Regions from separate parts of the Streptomyces sp. NPDC005728 genome, predicted to be linked through region 2. Evidence: riboswitches for the same ligand, from Rfam matches in the RefSeq annotation. Region 2 holds a riboswitch; each other region holds the start of a gene.
What was found. Region 2 has a riboswitch for cyclic di-AMP ahead of ABZ471_RS06845 (transglycosylase family protein). Riboswitches for the same ligand answer to the same signal wherever they lie in the genome.

Region 1: it holds a riboswitch for cyclic di-AMP, as region 2 does, so the genes downstream of both, ABZ471_RS09230 (transglycosylase SLT domain-containing protein) here and ABZ471_RS06845 (transglycosylase family protein) in region 2, are expected to answer to the same signal.
Region 3: it holds a riboswitch for cyclic di-AMP, as region 2 does, so the genes downstream of both, ABZ471_RS17075 (LysM peptidoglycan-binding domain-containing M23 family metallopeptidase) here and ABZ471_RS06845 (transglycosylase family protein) in region 2, are expected to answer to the same signal.
Region 4: it holds a riboswitch for cyclic di-AMP, as region 2 does, so the genes downstream of both, ABZ471_RS34575 (NlpC/P60 family protein) here and ABZ471_RS06845 (transglycosylase family protein) in region 2, are expected to answer to the same signal.

The regions. Positions count from the first base shown of each region.
Region 1 covers NZ_JBEXYL010000009.1:57,380-62,581, reverse strand. The annotation lists gene ABZ471_RS09240 (DUF2092 domain-containing protein) at 1-1,119, opposite strand, end outside; gene ABZ471_RS09235 (polyprenyl synthetase family protein) at 1,673-2,683, opposite strand; cyclic di-AMP (ydaO/yuaA leader) riboswitch at 3,183-3,398, shown strand; gene ABZ471_RS09230 (transglycosylase SLT domain-containing protein) at 3,403-3,891, shown strand; gene ABZ471_RS09225 (HAD family hydrolase) at 3,926-4,738, opposite strand; gene ABZ471_RS09220 (hypothetical protein) at 4,803-4,943, opposite strand; gene ABZ471_RS09215 (FAD-dependent oxidoreductase) at 5,073-5,202, opposite strand, start outside.
Region 2 covers NZ_JBEXYL010000006.1:100,785-105,986, forward strand. The annotation lists gene eno (phosphopyruvate hydratase) at 1-787, opposite strand, end outside; gene ABZ471_RS06845 (transglycosylase family protein) at 1,114-1,797, opposite strand; cyclic di-AMP (ydaO/yuaA leader) riboswitch at 1,802-1,970, opposite strand; gene ABZ471_RS06850 (transglycosylase family protein) at 2,153-3,199, opposite strand; gene ABZ471_RS06855 (cytochrome P450) at 3,383-4,651, opposite strand; gene ABZ471_RS06860 (hypothetical protein) at 4,648-5,202, opposite strand, start outside.
Region 3 covers NZ_JBEXYL010000022.1:7,808-13,009, forward strand. The annotation lists gene ABZ471_RS17070 (alpha-galactosidase) at 1-1,109, shown strand, start outside; cyclic di-AMP (ydaO/yuaA leader) riboswitch at 1,413-1,576, shown strand; gene ABZ471_RS17075 (LysM peptidoglycan-binding domain-containing M23 family metallopeptidase) at 1,581-2,591, shown strand; gene ABZ471_RS17080 (SGNH/GDSL hydrolase family protein) at 2,851-3,636, shown strand; gene ABZ471_RS17085 (TetR family transcriptional regulator C-terminal domain-containing protein) at 3,715-4,335, opposite strand; gene ABZ471_RS17090 (Glu/Leu/Phe/Val dehydrogenase dimerization domain-containing protein) at 4,430-5,202, opposite strand, start outside.
Region 4 covers NZ_JBEXYL010000071.1:26,645-31,846, forward strand. The annotation lists gene pcrA (DNA helicase PcrA) at 1-1,916, opposite strand, end outside; cyclic di-AMP (ydaO/yuaA leader) riboswitch at 2,201-2,372, shown strand; gene ABZ471_RS34575 (NlpC/P60 family protein) at 2,380-3,435, shown strand; gene ABZ471_RS34580 (tellurite resistance/C4-dicarboxylate transporter family protein) at 3,508-4,476, shown strand; gene ABZ471_RS34585 (hypothetical protein) at 4,480-4,833, opposite strand.

The sequences.
Region 1 (5,202 bases), on a different contig from region 2:
GTTGACCAGGCGGGTGGAGAAGACCGTGCCCTTGCCGAACTTCCCGGAGACCTGATCGCCGAGCGAACCCAGGAAGCCGCCGAAGGCGCCGTCGGCGCCGTCCTGGGAGCCGGACGGCAGGCCGCCCTTGGCGCCGGTGTCGAAGGTGGCGATCGACGTCCAGCCCTCGCCGAGCACGGTGGCCCCGTCCAGGCCCTCGGCGAAGCCCTGACCGGACGTCGGGGCGTGCTCCGACGCCTTGGACCCCTCCTTCTCCTCGGTGACCTTCGCGCCCTTCGGCGGGGTGAAGTCGAAGGTGGAGGCGGCCGGCTTGGCGAAGGAGACCTGGGTGAAGCCCGCGTCGAGGACGGCCGCGCCGCCGCTCCTCGGGGTCAGCGTGAACTTGAGGGGCATGCCCGTCTTCGCGTCCACGGCGATGCTGATCGCGCCGACCGTGGTGCCGGACTGCTTGGGCTTGATCAGCAGCTTGTAGGCGTCGCGGCCGGCGACCTGCGCGGTGCCGTCGACGGTCACGGACGTGGTGTCGTCGACCGACTTCAGGGCCTCGTCGGCGAAGTCCTTGGGCGTGGCCGGCGGCTCGGCCCGGTGCTCCTTGCCGGAGTCGGCGGCCGTGCCGTGGTAGACCTCGTTGCTCTTGCTGTCGTAGCCCCAGATGTCCTTGCCGTCGTGGATGAGGCTGTACTCGGCGCCGCTCTCCAGCAGCGACAGCTTCTGCCGGTCCGGCCCGTCGGTCGCCACGCGCAGGGTGTGCGTGCCGGAGACCAGCTCGGTGAGCTTGGACGTCGGGTCCGCGGAGGAGCCGCCGCCCTGGGCCGCCCCGGACGCCAGGCTGCTCTCCAGGCCGCCGAGGTCCGGCAGGCCGAGGTCGGTGCTGACCTTCACCGTGCCGGACAGCTGCTGCACATCCGACTTGGCGATCTTCTCGATGAGCTGCTGTGCGGTGATCTTCGGCAGGTCGGGGTCACCGGAGTCGGCGAGCGCCGGGACCAGCCCGATCGTGGCCGCCGCCACTCCCACCACCGCGACCGGGACCACGTACCGGGCGGCCTTGCGTCGTCCTGAGTGCAGGTCCTCGCCCTGAGCGGCGCTCGCCGCGTCGTCGGATTCGTACGGTGCCATCTGTGCCTTACCTCCGTCGTCGGCGGCGGCTGTCCCCACACTGGTCCACCTGAGCCGCCATTCTCACCCGAATCGGTGATGAGTGGTGATTTCCGTGTTCTCCATCTGACCAAATCGGCCGTGAGGAAGCGTCAGACCACGGAGCCAACTCCGTGTACGCCTGCGGTATGACACGTCGGGGCGGTGCCTCCCCCGACCCGTAGGGGTCGGGCGGGGAGAGGCCGCCGCAGTCCGCGCCGACCCGGGTCAGCGCTGCACGAAGACGTAGTACGCCTGATCCGCGTGATCCGCCTGATCAGCCCGATAGGGCACCCCGACGAGCCTGCCCGGGGTGCAGGAGCCGGACGGGGCGACTCCGGCGACGGCGTTCAGCCACAGGATCTCCGGAGGTGCCGGCGAGCAGCCCGTGGTGCTTGCCCGTCGGGTGGCCTTGAGGTCCGGCTCGGGGATGCCGGGATCGCCGCGGCGGCGGCCACCCCGACTGCGGCGACGGCCAGGCTTGCGGCGCGCCGGGAACGTCCGGAGCGCCGACGAAGCCGGGAGGCGCAGGCGGTCAGCCCGCCCGGTGCACCACCGCGTCGCACAGTTCGAGGAGCGACGCCTTGGCGTCGCACTCCGGCAGCGGGGCCAGCGCGGCCCGCGCCTCCTCCGCGTACCGGACGGTGTCCCGGCGGGCCTGCTCCAGCGCGGGGTGGGCGCGCAGCGCGGACAGCGCCTCGGCATGCCGCGCGTCGTCGCTGAGGTCGGAGTCCAGCAGCTCGCACAGCGCGAGGTCCTCCGGCAGGCCGAGACGGGCGGCCCGCTCACGCAGCCGGAGCACGGGCAGCGTCGGGATGCCCTCACGCAGGTCGGTCCCCGGGGTCTTGCCGGACTCGTGCGAGTCGGAGGCGATGTCCAGGACGTCGTCCGCGAGCTGGAAGGCGACCCCGAGCCGCTCGCCGTACTGGGTGAGCACGTCGACGACCGTCTCGTCGGCGCCGGACATCATCGCGCCGAACCGGCAGGACACGGCCACCAGGGAGCCCGTCTTGCCGCTGAGCACGTCCAGGTAGTGCTCGACCGGATCGCGGCCGTCCGAGGGACCTGCGGTCTCCAGGATCTGCCCGGTGACCAGCCGCTCGAACGCGAGGGCCTGCACCCGGACCGCCTCGGGGCCGAGGTCGGCGAGGATCTGGGAGGCGCGGGCGAAGAGGAAGTCGCCGGTGAGGACCGCGACCGAGTTGCCCCAGCGGGTGTTGGCACTGTCCACACCGCGCCGCACGGACGCCTCGTCCATGACGTCGTCGTGGTACAGCGTGGCCAGGTGGGTCAGCTCCACGACGACGGCCGACGGCACGACCCCCGGCGTGTACGGGTCGCCGAACTGCGCCGCGAGCATCACGAGCAGCGGCCGGAACCGCTTCCCGCCGGCCCGTACGAGGTGCTGCGCGGCCTCCGTGATGAACGGGACCTCGCTCTTGGTGGCTTCGAGCAAGCCTTCCTCGACAGCCGTCAATCCGGCCTGGACATCGGCTTCCAGAGCCTGGTCCCGCACGCTCAGCCCGAACGGCCCGACGACGGTCACGAGGGGTCTCCTGTCTGCTGGTGTCTGCTGGCGATTACGCGGTTTGTCGATAGGTCGTTGCCACCACTCAAGTCAGCGTATCCGGTCCTGTTTCGATCACCGATAGCGCCCACCGGTCCAGCCCGGGCGGTATCGGATCAGGGTCGGTATGTTTTTGATCATCTGATAAGAGTGGACTTTCACTGACTTACCAGGAATCCGCCCGTTTTGTCGTGAAATGAGTGGCGAGTGGAGTACTCCTTATTACGACACGCGCAGCAAATCCCTCTAATCCTGCATGTCTGATTTGATACACTTCGTCATTTCGTGAGTTGGGTCACGCGCGCCCCTGCACCCAACTGATCGCGCCACCACCGGTCTCCCTTGCCGTATCGGCCAGTTGAGTGTTGGCAGCAGCAAAGGATCAAGTACCCCATACGGCGCAGATCAAGGTCAACGGGCTCTTTATGTGAATCAGATACTTGTTCCGGACATGTGCTCTCGCATAGCTTCCGGGCCAGTCAGGCGAACGCCGAATCCTGCCGCGCCTGACTCAACCCATCGACGAACTCATTCGTACGGCAGGAGCGGGGGACCCAGGTAAGCCGCTGTACCGGACGGCACTCGCCGCACCGGAACGGCTCGGGGTGAAGTCGTGCCTCCTCCCCCAGGGGCACGGCCGGGCACCTCCCCGCCCGAACCCGACAGCTCACCTCGCAGGCGACGGAGAGGACTTCCCCATGTCTGCTGCCGCTCAGTCCCGCCGTGCCCGCCCCAACCGCTTCGTCCGCAAGCTCACTGTCGTCGGTACCGGTGCCGCCGTGCTCGCCCTTCCTCTCATCGGCGCGACCAGCGCCTCCGCGGCCACCCCCACGGCCACCACGCCGTCCACTACGCTCGCCGGGTACCCGAACAACCTCGACGGCTGGATCCGCGAGTCGCTCGCGATCATGGCCGAGAAGAAGATCCCGGGGTCGTACAACGGCATCTACCGCAACATCATCCGCGAGTCGTCGGGCAACCCGAAGGCCATCAACCTCTGGGACTCCAACGCCGCCAAGGGCATCCCGTCCAAGGGCCTGCTCCAGGTCATCGACCCGACGTTCAACGCGTACCACGTGGCCGGAACGTCCTTCGACATCTACGACCCGGTCGCGAACATCACGGCCGCCTGCAACTACGCGGCCGCGCGCTACGGGTCGATGGACAACGTCTTCGGCGCCTACTGACAGGCAGCGGCGGCAGGCCCTACTGATATCCCGGTCAGTCGGTCGGGAACAGTCTTTCGAGGACGACGGCAATGCCGTCGTCCTCGTTCGACAGGGTGATCTCATCGGCGACGGCCTTGAGCTCGGCGTGGGCGTCGGCCATCGCGACACCGCGTCCGGCCCAGTCGAACATGGGGATGTCGTTGGGCATGTCACCGAAGGCGAGGGCCCGTTCCGCCGTGATCCCCAGGCGCTCGGCGGCCAGCGCCAGCCCCGTCGCCTTGGTGACGCCGCACGGCTGGAGTTCCACGGTCCCCGGACCGGACATCGTGACCGTCGCCAGCGAGCCCACCGCCGAACGCGCGGTCGCCGCCAACTCGTCGTCGGACAGCGTGTGGTGGCGCAGCAGGACCTTGCTGATGGGCGCGCACCACAGGTCGTCGCGCCGGCCGACCCGTACGGCGGGCAGGGTCGGGTGGGGCATCAGATACCCCGGTTCGATCAGCGTGAGCCCGTCCACGCCGTCCTGGTCCACGGCCGCGTAGACCTGCCCCACCTCGGCCTCGATCTTGCCGAGCGCCGTCTCGGCCAGGTCCCGGTCCAGTCGTACCGACCACAGCAGACGGTCGGCGCCGGCGTCGTAGACCTGTGCGCCCTGTCCGCACACCGCGAGCCCCGTGCAGCCGAGGCCGTCCAGGAGGGGCCGCACCCGGGGGACCGGCCGGCCCGTCACCACCAGGTGCCGGGCGCCGGCCCGCGCCACCCGCTCGAGCGCGGCGAGCGACCGGTCGGAGACGGTGTCGTCGCCACGCAGCAGCGTCCCGTCCAGGTCGGTGGCGATCAGTGCATATGCGGGGGGTGCGGCCATGATCAGAGAATACGGACAGCGCGCACCGCCGACTCACCCTGATCTTCCCGGACTTGTGTGCTGCTCAGCCCCAAGTGGTGCCTGTGGACTCCCCGATGGTGTGGATGACGCGGTTGACCATGCCGGTGGCGGAGAGCGTGAGGGTCAGCGCGGAGAGCTGCTTCTCGGCGAAGTGGTCGGCGAAGGATCTACGCCGGGTTGCCATCCGTGCCCGCATGGTGCGCCTCATGAGCGTCAGCGGTGCTCGCCGGGTTGCTTTCACTGCACCGACGGAGCGGGACGGAAAGCGTGGGGCGGGGTGTGGCCCCGCCCGTCGCTCAGACCCGCCCGGCACTCACCCGTGCGCGGCCGCCAGGTGCCCTGCCAGCCGCGGCGAGGCGAACTCCGTACCGCAGACGAAGCGCATCACCGGGCCGTACGAGGACGCCGCCGGAAGGCCGGTGAAGTACAGGCCCGGCACCGAG
Region 2 (5,202 bases):
GGGACTTGCCCTCGAACTCGTACTTGCCGTCCTTGTAGAACTCGGACGCGGCGACGTCGAGCGCGAGCGCGATCTGCTCACCGGGCACGTAGCCGGCCTGCTTGACGGCCTCGAGGATGAGGTCGAGTGCCTCGCGGTTGGAGCCGAGGTTCGGGGCGAAGCCGCCCTCGTCGCCGAGGCCGGTGGACAGGCCCTTGTTCTTCAGGACCTTCTTCAGCGTGTGGTAGACCTCGGTGCCCCAGCGCAGGGCCTCGGAGAAGGACTCCGCGCCGATCGGGGCGATCATGAACTCCTGGATGTCCACGTTGGAGTCGGCGTGCGAGCCGCCGTTCAGGATGTTCATCATCGGCACCGGCAGCAGGTGCGCGTTCGGGCCGCCCAGGTAGCGGAAGAGCGGGAGGTCGCTGGCCTCGGAGGCGGCGTGGGCGACGGCGAGGGAGACGCCGAGGATGGCGTTGGCGCCGAGGGAGCCCTTGTTGTCGGTGGCGTCCAGGTCGAACATGGCCTGGTCGATCAGGCGCTGCTCGGTGGCGTCGTAGCCGACCAGCTCCGGGCCGATCTGCTCGATGACGGCGAGGACGGCCTTCTCGACGCCCTTGCCCTGGTAGCGGTTCGGGTCACCGTCGCGCAGCTCGATGGCCTCGAAGGCACCGGTGGAGGCGCCGGACGGGACGGCGGCACGACCCGTGCTGCCGTCGTCGAGGCCGACCTCGACCTCGACCGTGGGGTTGCCTCGGGAGTCCAGGATTTCCCGGGCTACGACGACGTCGATGGACGGCACGAGCATCTCCTTCGTGGATGTGACGCTGGTTGTGCGGGGCTGGTGAGCCTTGCGACTAGAGCCTAACCGTCCCGGGACCGTCGGCCACCGACCGACCGTCCCGTGGACAGGGAGACGGTACCTATTGTTCACGCACGGAACAAAGGGACCCGGATGAGACCCGATTGAAGAGTGGGCAAACAGCGCGGGAAAACAAAGAACCCCGCCCCGGTGCGTACGGGGGAAAACGCACCGGAGCGGGGAGCCCGTGGGGACGGGGGGTGGCCCTCACGAGGCCTTGAGTGTGGGGGGAGAGCCTGTGAGGGCGCTGTGGTTCTGGTGGGGCCCGGATGTCACTTCAGGTGCAGCTGCTGGCCCGGGTAGATGAGGTTCGCGTCCTCGACGATGCCCTTGTTCAGCTTGAACAGCTTCTCCCAGCCACCCTCGACCTTGTGCTTCTCGGCGATGCTGCTGAGGGTGTCACCCTTGACGACCTTGTACTCGCCGTCGCCCTTCTTGACCTTCTTGCCGGTCGGGGTGGTGACGGTCTTGCTCGCGGCCGGACGCTCGGCGGAGCGGGAGGCGGCCTGCTGGTCGGTGGAGCGGGTGGTGGTGCTCGGCGCGGTGGTCTTCGAGGGGGCGGCGGGGGCGGCACCGCCGTAGGGGGTGCTGGACAGGCCCGTGCCGCACACCGGCCAGGCACCCTTGCCCTGGGCGGCGAGGACCTTCTCGGCGACGGTGATCTGCTGCGCCTTGGTGGCCTGGTTGGCCTGCGCGGCGTACTGCGTACCGCCGTACGCGGCCCAGGTCGAGGCGGAGAACTGCAGACCGCCGTAGTAGCCGTTTCCGGTGTTGATGGACCAGTTGCCGCCGGCCTCGCACTGGGCGACCGCGTCCCACTCGGAGGCGGTGGCGGCGGAGGCGTTGCCGGCCGCCATCAGCGGGGCGGCGACGACGGCGCCGGTGACACCGGCGAGCGCGATGGCGCGGGTGGCCTTGGACGGACGGCGGTGCTTGCCCTTGCCGGAAAACAGCATGGATCGATCCCCTCACCGACGCCTGCGAGGTGAGCTGTCGGGTTCGGGCCGGTTGAGTTGCCCGGCCGCGCCCCTTCCGGGACACGGCTTCACCCCAAGCCGGTTACGGCATCAACCACCGCTTCCGGCACTTACCTTGGGTCCCCCGCTCCTGCCTACGGCGCATGACGCGACGACTGTTCCCGGGCAACCGCTGGCAGGATTCGGCGTTGCGACTGCCGGGGCTCGTGGTGACGAGCGGCCTTGACCGTAGACAGGCGATCGCCGGAATTTCAAAGACGATCAGGGCTTCTGAGACTCATCCCACACTTTCACCAAACCGGACATTAGGCGCGAAGCGGGGCGTCAACTCCCGCTACTTTTCGCCCTTTTCGGCACCGACTTGCAGGGTCTGACCGGCAGCGATGTGGTCCGGGTCGGCGCCGATGGCCTTCTTGTTCTCGGCGTAGAGCGCGCGCCATCCGCCGTCGACGTCAAGGGAGTCGGCGATGGAGACGAGGGTGTCGCCCTCGACGACGGTGTAGGTGCCCGCGTCGCGAGAGGCGTGGCGGCCGGACGCCGAGGCGCCCTGACCGTTTGCGTTGCTTTCGTCCGCACTGTCACCGCGATGACGTCCGCCGCTGCTGAGCGTGCCGGTGTCGACCAGGCTCCAAGAGCCGCCGGTCTGCCATGAATTGTCCGACTCTTCCGTGGCGGGATCCGTGACGGCGCCCTCGCCTTCCTGCCCCTCACGGGAACCCGGCGATGCGGATTTGTCGGACTTGGGTGCGTCGGCATCCTTGCCCGAGTCGGCACCCTTGTCCTTGTTCTCACTCTTGCCCGGGGACGGCTTGCCGGTCGCATCCGAGGAGGAGTCGGACGAGGATGATGAATCCGACAGGTCGGACGAGTCGGACTTACCGGTGGAGTCGGACGAGTCCTTGGAACCGGAGGAGTCGGAGTCGCCAGAGGACTTGGAGGAGTCGGAGTCACCGGAGTCCGCCGAGCCCGAGCCTCCGACGCCCGTGTCGACGTCCACGGAGCCGGAGTTCGAGGACAGTCCTGCGAGCAGGGCGCAGGTGGCCCAGTGAGTGGTGCCCTGGTCGGCGAGGATCTTCTCGGCGACGGCGATCTGCTGCGACCGGCTGGCCTGGTCGGCACTGGAGGCGTACTGGCCGCCGCCGTACTTGTCCCAGTCGTCCTGGGACATCTGGAGGCCGCCGTAGTACCCGTTGCCGGTGTCGGCGCTCCAGGAGCCGCCGCTCTCGCACTCGGCCACCTTGTCCCACGTGGTGCCGTCGGCCGCGCTGGCGCTCGCGGCACCCAGGAGTGGGATGGCGATGGCGGAGCCAGTCACTCCGGCCGCGACGAGGAGAGCCGGAGCCTGACGGGGGCGACGGTGACGACCGTTCCCGGAGAGCATGCGGAAGCCTTTCGTGCGACAGCTGGGGTGGCGTGGCGCAGGAAACTCGGCGCGCCACACTGATGGGTGAACGTATAGGCAGACGATCACTTGTCACAAGTTAATGCCGCGCAGATCACGTGAAGATCACAGAAATGAACTTCTGTCATCTTCGGCTGTGCCGGGTGTGCTTGGCCGACGCGCTCAGGGGGCGGGCGTGAACTCCACGGGGAGCGTGCGCAGGCCGCGCATGATGAGCCCGCCACGCCAGCGCAGCTCGGCCGGGTCCGCCGCGAGCCGCAGGTCGGGGAGGCGGGTGAGGAGGGTGGCGAGCGCGGTCTGGCCCTCCAGACGGGCGAGCGGGGCGCCCAGGCAGTAGTGGATGCCGTGGCCGTACCCGAGGTGCTGGTTGTCCCGGCGGGACAGGTCCAGTACGTCCGGACCGGCGAACCGCTCCGGGTCCCGGTCGGCGGCGGCGAGTACGACGAGGACCGGGTCCCCGGCGGCGATGTCCTGCCCGCCGACGGTGAGCGGCCGGGTGGCGAACCGCCAGGTGGCCAGCTCCACCGGACCGTCGTAGCGCAGGAGTTCCTCGACGCCGGTCTCCAGGAGGTCCTGCTCCCCGGCGGCCAGGGACCGCTGGAGCCGGTGGCGCTGCTCGGGGTGGGTGAGCAGGGCGTAGGTGCCGTTGCCGATCAGGTTCACGGTGGTCTCGAAGCCGGCGAACAGCAGGATGAAGGCCATGGCGGCGGCCTCGTTCTCGGTGAGGTGCTCGCCGTGGTCCGAGGCACGGATGAGGCCGGAGATCAGGTCCTCGCCCGGGGTGGGCTCGGCGGGCAGCGCCTCCCGCTTCCGGTGGATCAGCTCGGCGAGATAGCCGCGCATCTTCTTCACCGATCGCGCGACCCCGCCCCGGGGCCCTCCGCCGTGCCGGATCATCATCCCGGCCCAGTCCCGGAAGTCGTCCTGGTCCTCGCGCGGGACGCCGAGCAGGTCGCAGATGGCGTAGATGGGGAGCGGGAAGGCGAAGTCGTGGATGAGGTCGGCTTCGCCCTTCTGCGCGAACCCGTCGATGAGGTGGTCGGTCAGCTCCCGCACCCGGGGGGCGAACTCGGCGACCCTGCGGGGCGTGAACGCCTTGCTGACCAGCCGGCGCAGCCGGGTGTGGTCCGGCGGGTCGATGTTCAGCAGGTGCGTCATCAGGTCTGCCTTGCGCTCGCCCGGGATGCCCGTCTTGCCCTTGGCGTGCGCGGGCTCGTCGTGATGCGCCGGGTTCTTGCTCAGCCGCTGGTCGGCGAGGGCCTGCTTGGCATCGCCGTACCGCGTGACCAGCCAGGCCTCGACCCCGCTGGGCAGCCGGGTCCGGTGCACGGGGGCATGCTCGCGGAGCCAGGCGTAGGCGGGGTAGGGGTCGGTGGCGAACTCCCAGGTGAAGAGGTCGGGGGCGGTCGGGGGGTGGGGGTCGTTGGTCACTCCTCGACGGTATCCGGCTTCTCGGGCATCTCGCCGAGCGCCTTCAGGGCACCGGGGTGGCCCATGGCGGCGGCTCTGCGGTACCAGTCCTTCGCTTCCTCCGGGGCGCCCTGCTTCTCGAGGAGGGCGGCCAGGCGATACGCGGCGTACGAGTCACCCTTCCTGTGGCCCTCGTGATAGTGATCACTCGCTTCGTCCGGGCGGCCCGACCCCTCCAGCAACGCGCCGTAGTGGGCGTGGTCCAGGGGATAGGTGCCACTGGGTGCGCAGTAGCCCAGGGCGTCCTCCAGCGTCTCCGGCCGGTCGGCGTACCTGAGCATGTCGGCAGCCTCCTCGTCACCGGCGTCGGCCGCACGGCGGAGCCAGGTCGCGCCGGCGATCCGCTGGTTCCACACCAGGAGCCACATGCCGAGGCTCCTGGCCACTTCGGGCCGCCCCGCGGCGGACGCCCCGTGGTACAGCTCCCACAGCTCCTCGGACCGGCCGCTGGTGACCAACAGATCGGCGAGCAGGTGCTCGGCCTCCGAGTCCTCCTGGTCCGCTCCCACTTG
Region 3 (5,202 bases), on a different contig from region 2:
CCGCCGGGATCGGCGTCGAGCTGTTCGTCGTGGACGACGGCTGGTTCGGTGCGCGTACCAGCGACCGGGCCGGACTCGGTGACTGGACGCCCAACCCCGACCGCTTCCCGCACGGTCTCAAGCCCCTCGCCGACCAGGTGCACGACCTGGGCATGCAGTTCGGCATCTGGGTCGAGCCGGAGATGGTCAACCCCGACAGCGACCTCTACCGTGCCCACCCCGACTGGGTGCAGTACGAACCGGGACGGAAGCGGACGGAATTGCGCAACCAGCTCGTCCTCAACCTTGCCCGCGAGGACGTCCAGGGGTATCTGGGGGAGCAACTGGACGCGCTGCTGTCCAGCGCCCCGATCGACTATGTGAAGTGGGACTTCAACCGCTGCTTCACCGACGCGGGCTGGCCCGGCGAGCCGTACCCGCAGCGGCTGTGGGTCGACCACGTCCGCGCCCTGTACGCCCTGCTGGACCGGCTGCGCGCAGCTCACCCCGGGGTGGCCTTCGAGTCCTGCTCGGGCGGCGGCGGCCGGATCGACCTCGGCGTGCTGAGCCGCACCGACCAGGTGTGGACCTCCGACAACACCGACCCGCTCGACCGGCTCGCCATCCAGCACGGCTTCAGCCAGATCCACCCCGCGCGGGTCATGGCCGCCTGGGTCACGGACAGCCCGAACACCCAGCTCAACGGGCGGGTCAGCTCGCTGCGGTTCCGCTTCGTCAGCTCGATGGCCGGGGTGCTCGGCGTCGGAGGCGACCTCGCCGAGTGGACCGACGCGGAGCTGGCCGAGGCCCGGGAGTGGGTGGAGCTGTACAAGGAGATCCGCCCGGTCGTCCAGCGCGGCGACCTCTTCCGGCTGCGGCCCCCGACCGGCGGCCTGAGCGCCGTCCAGTACGTCCTCGGGGGCGAGAGCGTGGTCCTCGCCTGCCTCCAGGCGCAGAGCTACGGCGAGCCGGTGCCGGCGGTGCGGCTGCGCGGACTCGACCCGACCGCAGCGTACGAATGCCGCGAAACGGGCGAAGTGCACCGAGGTGCCGTCCTGCTCCATCACGGGCTGCGCACCGGACTGAAGGGTGACCTGGATGCGACGGTTCTCCGGCTACGCCGTATCTGAACCTTCTGTCCGAATTGGAGCCTTCATTCCAACTCGCTCTGGAATAAGGAAACGTGGGGACGGGGTGCGTGAGGAGCGTCATATTCGTGACCGAGTGTCGCGGGTCATGTCCACGTAATACCCGTATCGCCAAAGGAATTTGAAAAGAGGAAGGATGCGGTAATTCACGGAGGGTGACCGTGAATTCCCGAATTCGATCAGCTGGAGCAGGAACGCCGGGAACCGGCTGCTTGTCCGGGTGCGTCTTGCTCGCTTACGTTCGCCACCAATCCGGTCGGAACGCCGAATCCTGCCGCCGCCCGGAGTCCCCACACACTTCACCCGTGTTCGGCAGGAGCGGGGGACCCGCCAGGTACGACTGCCTGTCCCGGTCTCCGGGGCAGGCTGGGGGTGTAGCCGCGCACCGCGCGGCCGGGCAGCTCCAGCCCGAACCCGACAGCTCACCTCGCAGGCGTCGGAGAGGAATGCGCCATGCCCGCAAAGGGTAAGCACCGACGCCCCAAGAACCGGCGTTTCACCCGCTCGATCGCCGTCGCCGGAACCGGTGGCGCCGCGCTGGCGCTGCCGCTCATGGGCGCCGCCGGAGCGCACGCCGCCACCGCGCAGCCCGTTTCCGGAAAGGCCGTGCAGTCCCTTCCCGCCGTCGAAAAGGCGGCCGAGAAGAAGGCTGCGCAGCAGAATTCGGGTGTGCGCAGCTACACGGTGAAGGCCGGCGACTGGCTTGCGAAGATTGCCGGCCAGCAGCACGTCGGCGGCGGCTGGCACCGGCTCTACGAGGACAACCGGCAGGCGGTCGGCGAGAACCCCTCGCTGATCCACCCGGGTCTGAAGCTGTCGCTCGGCGGGCAGGCCACCCGGACACACACCGAGCCTTCCGCCCCCGCGCAGCCCTCGCGCCCCTCCGGCTCGCAGGCTTCAGTGTCCAAGGCCTCCGGCTCCAAGGCCTCCGGCTCCAAGGCCTCCGGCTCCAAGGTCTCCGTGTCCAAGGTCTCCGTGTCCAAGGCCTCCGGCTCCGAAGCCTCCGCGCAGACCTCCCAGGCCCGCCAGGCTTCCGGGACCGCCGTCACCCCGGCCACCGGCTACACCCTCCCGGTCGCCGGCGCCACCGTCGGCACCGGCTACCACGTGGCCGGCAGCATGTGGTCCAGCGGTTACCACACCGGCGTCGACTTCGTCGTCCCGACCGGTACCTCCCTCAAGGCCGTAGGCGCCGGCACCGTCGTCTCCGCCGGGTGGGGCGGCGCGTACGGCAACCAGGTCGTCATCAAGCTGAACGACGGCTACTACGCCCAGTACGGGCACCTCTCGCAGCTCTCCGTCTCGGCCGGCCAGACCGTGACCGCGGGCCAGCAGATCGGCCTGTCCGGCGCCACCGGCAACGTGACCGGCCCGCATCTCCACTTCGAGATCCGCACCACGCCCGACTACGGCTCGGACGTGGACCCGGTCGCCTATCTCCGCTCGCACGGCGTCGCCGTCTGAGGCTCCTTTTCCTGGATCCTCCTCCAGAACCGCCTGCCTGACGCGCAGTCGAAGGCCGGACCCGATCCCCGGGTCCGGCCTTCGGCATGACAATCGCACGTCCAACGCGCCTGACGACGTCGCTATTCCTGGATTGGCAAACAATTTAAGGGTGTCTCATCTCACCGTTCGTCAACCCCCGCCTACGGTCGCGTAGGTCACATCCGAAGGTGAATCATGGTGCGACGTGGCAGACGATTCGAAGAATGACAACAGATCAGTGATCGGGTCGTACGTAGCGGTGGGGGACAGCTTCACCGAGGGCGTGGGCGACCCCGGCCCCGACGGGGCGTTCGTGGGCTGGGCCGACCGGTTCGCGGTACTGCTCGCCGACCGGCGCCCCGAGGGCGACTTCGCGTACACCAACCTGGCCGTGCGTGGAAAACTGCTCGACCAGATCGTGGCCGACCAACTCCCGCAGGCCGTCGAACTCGCCCCGGAGCTGGTCTCCTTCTGTGCGGGCGGCAACGACATCATCCGGCCCGGCACCGACCCGGACGAGGTGGCCGAGCGCTTCGAGCGGGCCGTGGCCCAGCTCACCGAGGCCGCGGGCACGGTGCTCGTGACCACCGGATTCGACACCCGTGGCGTCCCCTTGCTCAAGCATCTGCGCGGCAAGATCGCCACCTACAACGGGCACGTCCGAGCCATCGCCGACCGGTACGGCTGTCCCGTGCTCGACCTGTGGTCCCTGAAGTCCGTCCAGGACCGCCGGGCCTGGGACGACGACCGGCTCCACCTCTCACCCGAGGGACACACGCGCGTGGCGCTGCGCGCCGGCCAGGCTCTCGGTCTGCAGATCCCGGCCGATCCGGAGCAGCCCTGGCCGCCGCTCCCGCCCCGGGGCACCCTGGAGATCCGCCGCGACGACGTCCACTGGGCCCGCGAGTACCTGGTCCCGTGGATCGGACGCCGACTGCGGGGCGAGTCCTCCGGGGACCATGTGACGGCGAAGGGCACCCTGTCGCCGGACGACATCAAGATGCGGATCGCGTCGGTGGCCTGACCACCGCCGCCCGTGCCCCGTACCGCGAGCCGGCGGTGCGGGGCGCGCCCGTGTGACGGCTCGCCCCTGCCGGACGGTTCACCGCTCCCGCTCGGTCAACGTCTCCCGCCGCAGCCCGAGTTCCCGGGCCAGGGCCTCGTCCACCCACTGCTGCGCCCGGGACCGCGGGACCGAGCCCGGGTACGACGTCAGCTGCACCGCGAGCCCGTCGAGGAGCGCGGTGAGCCGCAGGGCCGCCCCGGCGGGGTCGGCGCACACGAACTCGCCCGCTGCCACGCCCTCCGCGATGACCTCGGTGATCGCCGCTTTCCACTGCCGGTCCAGGTCCCGGGTGACCTCTCGGAGGGCGGGCTCGCGCAGCGCCACCGCCCATCCCTCGATCCACAACCGCCAGCCCTTGGCCGAGCCCGTGGGCGCGTACCAGCGCACGGCCGCCCGCAGCCGGCGCAGCGCGGAGGTCCGCCGCCCCAGCAGCCCCCGCAGATGCGCGAGGTCGCCCTCGGCCGCGTAGGCGAAGGCGGCAGCGACGAGCCTTTCCTTCGTCGAGAAGTGGTACAGCACCAGCGCGTTGCTCACACCGAGCGCGGAGGCCACGTCGGCGATCCTGACCGCCGCCACGCCCCGCGTCTCGATCTGCTCGATGGCGGCCCGCAGCAGCTCCTCCCGCCGCTCCGCCACGCTCAACCGCACTCTCGCCACGCGGTCACCCTAGTCCGTCGGCCGGACCGGTGCCGAAACGGCCTGGTTCCCCAGGCCACTTCGCGCACCGGGCCGGAGGGCCGCCCGGCCCCCGTCAGCGGTACCACCCGAAGCGCTCCGCGATCACCGGGAGGCGGTCCGTCACCAGGGCGTGGGCGGCGGCGCGCGGGGTCGTCGCGTCGGTCTCGGCCCGGGTGAGCATCAGGCCGACCAGGGCGCGCATCGAGCGGCGGATGTGCGCGAACGCCTCGTCGGCGTCCGGGCCGATGTCGCCGAACAGCGTCCACCACCACCAGGCGTTCGTGGCGGAGTTCACCACCACGTCCGGCAGCACGGTCACCCCGCGCGCGGCCAGCAGCGCCTCCGCCTCGGGCAGGACGGGCATGTTGGCGGCCTCGACGATCCAGCGGGCGGTGATCCGCTCCTGCTCGGCGGTGCCGATCGCGTACGACACCGCCGCCGGCACCAGCACCTCCGCGTCGGCGGACAGCCACGCGTCACCGGGCAGTTCCCGGTCGCCGGGGCGCAGCACCGAGCGGTCGACGGTGCCGTACGCGTCCCGCGCGGCCAGCAGCGTCTCGACGTCCAGACCCTCCGGGTTGGCGAGGGTCCCCTTGATGTCGGCCACGGCCACCACGGTGAGCCCCGCGCGCGCGAGGAAGCGGGCCGTGGCCCCGCCCATCGTGCCCAGGCCCTGCACCGCCACCCGGGTGCCCCGGTACGGCACCGACGCCCGGTCGAGGGCCGCCAGCACCGACTCGGCGACCCCGCAGCCGCCCGCCAGCTCGTCCAGGCCGATCCCGTCGACCTCGACCGCGAAGGCGTCCGAGAGTCGCGTCCGGGCCGCCGTCTCGTCGTCCAGCAGCG
Region 4 (5,202 bases), on a different contig from region 2:
GGGATCTGGTCGGAGTCGGCGACCAGGGCGACCTGCTCCAGGAAGTCGGACAGCGTGCCGCCCGGGGCGGCAGTCCCGGATGTCGCTGCGCCTTGGCCGCGCTCCTGCTCGAACTCCAGGGCCACGGCCGCGAGTTCCTGAAGGTTCTCGATGCGGGTCTCGTCCTGGGGGTCGGTCGAGGCCTGCAACTCGGCCAGGTAACCGGTGCGTTCCAGTATGGCCTCCAGGACCGTGGCCGGTCCGGCGCCGGACTCGACGATCGTCCGGAGGTCCTCCATCAGCACGTTGAACCGCTTGACGGCGTTCGTCGACCGCGCGGCCATGCCGTAGGCCTCGTCCACGCGCTTCAGGGCCTGCGGGAAGCTGATCTTCTCACGCTGGGAGAGGGCGTCGATCATCGCCTCCGCGCGCTCGCCGATGCCCCGCTTGGGGACGTTGAGGATGCGGCGCAGCGGCACCGAGTCCTCGGGGTTGGCGAGGACGCGCAGGTAGGCCAGGACGTCCCGGACCTCCTTGCGCTCGTAGAAGCGGACGCCGCCGACCACCTTGTAGGGCAGGCCGACGCGGATGAAGACCTCTTCGAAGACACGGGACTGGGCGTTGGTGCGGTAGAAGACGGCGACGTCCCCGGACTTTGCCTCGCCCGCGTCCGTGAGGCGGTCTATCTCGTCGGCGACGAACTGGGCCTCGTCGTGCTCGGTGTCGGCGACGTAGCCGGTGATCCGTGCGCCCTGGCCGGCATTGGTCCACAGGTTCTTCGGGCGGCGGGACTCGTTGCGCTCGATGACCGCGTTGGCGGCGGACAGGATGGTCTGCGTGGAGCGGTAGTTCTGCTCCAGCAGGATCGTCGTCGCGTTCGGGTAGTCCTCCTCGAACTGGAGGATGTTGCGGATGGTCGCGCCGCGGAAGGCGTAGATCGACTGGTCCGCGTCACCCACCACGCACAGTTCGGCGGGCGGGAGGTCGTACTCGTTCGGGGGGACGTCTGCTTCGCCGGCGCGGTCGCCCGTGCCGACCAGTTCGCGCACCAGGGCGTACTGGGCGTGGTTGGTGTCCTGGTACTCGTCGACCAGGACGTGCCTGAAGCGGCGGCGGTAGTGCTCGGCGACGTCCGGGAAGGCGCGCAGCAGGTTGACCGTCGTCATGATCAGGTCGTCGAAGTCGAGCGCGTTGGCCTCGCGCAGCCGCGACTGGTAGAGCGCGTAGGCCTGGGCGAGGGTCTTCTCGAAGCCGTCGGTGGCCTGGGCGGCGAAGTCCTCCTCGTCGATCAGCTCGTTCTTGAGGTTGCTGATCTTGGCGCTGAAGGACTTGGGCGGGAAGCGCTTGGGGTCGAGGTCCAGGTCGCGGCAGACCAGGGCCATCAGGCGCTTGCTGTCGGCGGCGTCGTAGATGGAGAAACTCGACGTGAAGCCGAGCTTCTTCGACTCGCGCCGCAGGATCCGGACGCACGCGCTGTGGAAGGTCATGACCCACATCGCGTTCGCGCGCGGACCGACGAGCTGCTCGACGCGCTCCTTCATCTCGCCCGCGGCCTTGTTGGTGAAGGTGATCGCGAGGATCTGGCCCGGGTGCACGTTCCGCTCGGCGAGCAGGTGGGCGATGCGGTGGGTGAGCACACGGGTCTTGCCGGAACCTGCGCCGGCGACGATGAGCAGCGGGGAGCCGGCGTGGGCGACCGCCGCGCGCTGGTTCTCGTTCAGCCCCTCCAGGAGCGCTGCCGCGTCGATCGCGGGGCGCGGGGCGCCGTCGCGGTAGTACGCGTCCCGGTCCGGCGGCACGTCGAACTTCCCGCCGAACAGATCGTCCGCAAGCGGCTCCGGAGCGTGATCGTCCTCGGGCGGCGGCGGGGGCTCCTCCTCGCGCCCGCGAGGGGGCTGGAGGTCCGCCAGGAAGCTGTCGTCAAAGAGGCTGCTCATCGCTCTCCGAGTCTAGGGCGCCGCACCGACAACCGGCCGCCACCCCGGGAACATGGCCGGATCGCCGGAGGGTTGATCACCGCTCCCGAGCGGTCGGTCATCGCGCAGTTCCGCGCCGATCAGGCCCTCACGCTGCGGAAGCGTCTTGTCACGCCTGTATGAAAACAGCCTCAGGTCACGGAAATGTATCGGACATATGGCACACCAACCTTCACAGGAGTCACACGAGTTGGCTAGGTTGCCGTCAGGCCGCACGACCCCCTTCCGGCGAACGTCGCCGAGCGCCGCGGCCTCCGCCGAGTCCGGTGCGCCCTACGTGGCAGCCGGAGCCGGGGACCCACCGATCCCGGGGTGAATCGGCCGACTCCCGCCCGGGACGACGCCGTAGGGCAACCCTTCCGAACCACCCGCCCGAACCCGACAGCTAACTCGGTAGGCGGCACATTGGAAGGAGTCGCCTCTCTTGGCGTCGCACCGCAAGCCGCGCCCCGGCGGAACCCTCGGACCGGGCCTGCACACGCCCGCCCTCGCCACCGCCGCCTTCACCTCCGTGGCCGTACTGTCCCAGACGGCCGAGGCCGCCCCCGCCGACGACGGCAGGCCGAGCGTGGAGGAGATCGAGAAGAAGATCGACGAGCTGTACCGCCGGGCGGACTCCGCGGCCGAGCGGTCCGAGGAGGCCACGGAGCGGGCCGGGCGACAGCGGGGGCGGCGGGAAGACCCGCGCGGGAAGACCCTGTTCGCGGACGCGCCGCAGGAGCAGCCGGAGCCCTCGCCGGACTACTTCGACCAGAACCGGCTGATGGACCGGCTGGCCTCGACCGTGAAGAAGCGGCAGGAGACCGCCCGGAGCCTGGAGCCGCAGGCCGACAGGGCCCCGGAGACACAGGCCGACAGGAGCGCGGCGGCACCGACCGCCAGAAGCACGGAGGCGGCCCCCGTCTGGAGCCAGGAGGCGCCGGCCGGGAGGCCGGACGAGACCCGAACCCCGTCGCCGCGTGACCCGAAGAGCGCCAAGGCCGTCGTCCAGAAGAAGCTCGCCTCCGCCCGCGAGCTGCTGTCCCGGCTGACGGACCGGGAGCAGGCTCGGCCGGCCGCGCCGGAGCAGCGGACGCAGGAGGGGGCCGAGCCGCGGTCGTACGGGTCCTCGGGCGCGCAGGCCTCCAGGGCCGAGAAGGCGGTCTCCTTCGCCCGCGCCCAGATCGGCAAGCCGTACGTGAACGGGGCCAGCGGCCCCGGCTCCTACGACTGCTCAGGCCTCACCCAGGCCGCCTGGAAGGCCGCCGGTGTCACCCTTCCCCGTGCCGTGCGCGACCAGGCCGCCGCGGGCACCCCGGTCTCCCTCGCCGACGCGCACCCCGGTGACCTGGTCTTCTTCCACGGCGACCACAGCCACGTCGGCCTCTGCACGGGCAACGGGATGATGATCCATGCCCCGCGGCCCGGCGCGTACATCCGCGAGGAGTCCGTCTTCCACGGGGGCGAATCGATCATTCACAGCGTGGTCCGGCCGGCCTGACCGTCCTCTTTTCGAGCCCCACGCGCGCGTGCCCTCCTCGCCGGGCCCGCTCGGCTCCCTAGCATCGGGCGCATGCCCGGCATCTCAGGTCTGCGTGCGTGGTGGGCGGAGCGTCCGCCGGCGGCAGGAGCCGCCGTCATGGCGACCGGCATCGTCTCGGTGGGCCTGCACCTGACGGGCGACGAGACGCTGTCCCGGGTCTTCCTCTGGCCGGCCTGCGTCGCCTGGGTGGCGCTGGCCGCCGACTTTCTCGTACGGCTGCTGATGCAGCGGCAGCGATGGGTGGCCGCGGCGGAGAGTCCGGGCGCGCTCACCGCCGTCGCCGCCACGGCGGTGCTCGGCACCCGGTTCTCGGCGCTCGGCCGGCAGACCCTGGCCGAGGTGCTGCTGGTGGTGGCGGTGGTGCTGTGGCCGGTGCTGCTGTTCCTCGTCGTGGGGCACTGGAAGCGGCGCATGCCGGGAGCGGTGTTCCTGTGTTGCGTGGCCACACAGGGGCCGGCGGTGCTGGCGGCCACGCTGGCCGCGGCCGAGACGACGGCATGGCTCGCGCGTGCCGCGCTGGTGCTGTTCTGGCTGGGCCTGGTGCTCTACGTCCTCGCACTGCGGCACTTCGATCGGCGGCAGGTGTTCGAGGCGGCCGGGGACCAGTGGATCGCAGGCGGAGCGCTCGGCATCTCGGCACTGGCCGGGGCGAAGCTGCTCTCCGCCGACAGTGCGCGGCTGTACCTGTGGAACGACGACGACCGGGGTGTGCTGCGCAACGTGACGGTCGCGCTGCTCGTCCTGGATCTGGCCTTGTGCGTGGTCCTGCTGGCCGCCGAGGTGGCCCGGCCGCGGCTGCGCTACGACATCCGGCGGTGGGCGACGGTGTTCCCGCTGGGGATGACCGGGGCGGCCACGCTGTCGGTCGCGGCCGCCCTGGGCATCGGGTCGTTGAAGGGGCTGGGGCGGGTGCTGGTGTGGGGGGCGGTGGCGGCGTGGCTGGTGGTCGCGGCCGGCGCGGCCCTCGCGGTCCGTGGAGGGATCAGCGGACGGCGCTGAGCGTCAGGTCCACAGCACGGCGATGAAGATGTTCGCCGCGGTCAGCAGGCCGACCAGCCCGAAGGCGCCCTTGTCCACCTTCTCCTCGTCGCGCTTCACGTAGACCAGCCCGAGGATCACGATCAGCAGGGCCAGCTTCAGGCCGATCTTGACGGTGTTGACGTGGTGGTCGTCGGCCTGGTTCAGGCCGACCAGGATCACGCCGGTGCCCAGCATGGCCAGCGCGCCATGCAGCATTCCGGGGACGAAGCGGGCTGTGCCCTGGCCTATCGCCTTCATCTGGGTGAGGAAACCACCGAGCAGCGCGGCGATGCCGATGATGTGCACGCCGACGAAAAGATGGATGAGTACGTCCATGGGCCCGGAGCCTAGTGAAGGGCGCTTGAGGCTCCCTTCACCGGGCTCGCCGCCGGATCCGTGGATCTTGCATATATGCGCCCCATAGCACCACGCGGCTCCCGCGTGTCCCGCATTGCGCGCATCGGTCACCACGCTGCGTGAAGGCGACGCCTCCGACCTCGAATCTCGGTCACATACGGTCACACCTCGATCGGTCAAAGCCAGTTCTGCACTCCGCGTTACCTGCCTGTCACAGGCAGGCCTAGCGTCCTCCCCCAGGTGACCGGCTCCCCACCGCCGCCCGGGCCAGGGGCGGCCGTCGGCCACCACCGCCGAGAAAGGTCCGGCGGCGGCCCGCTTCCCCTGTGCGGGCCGCCGCCGGACGCA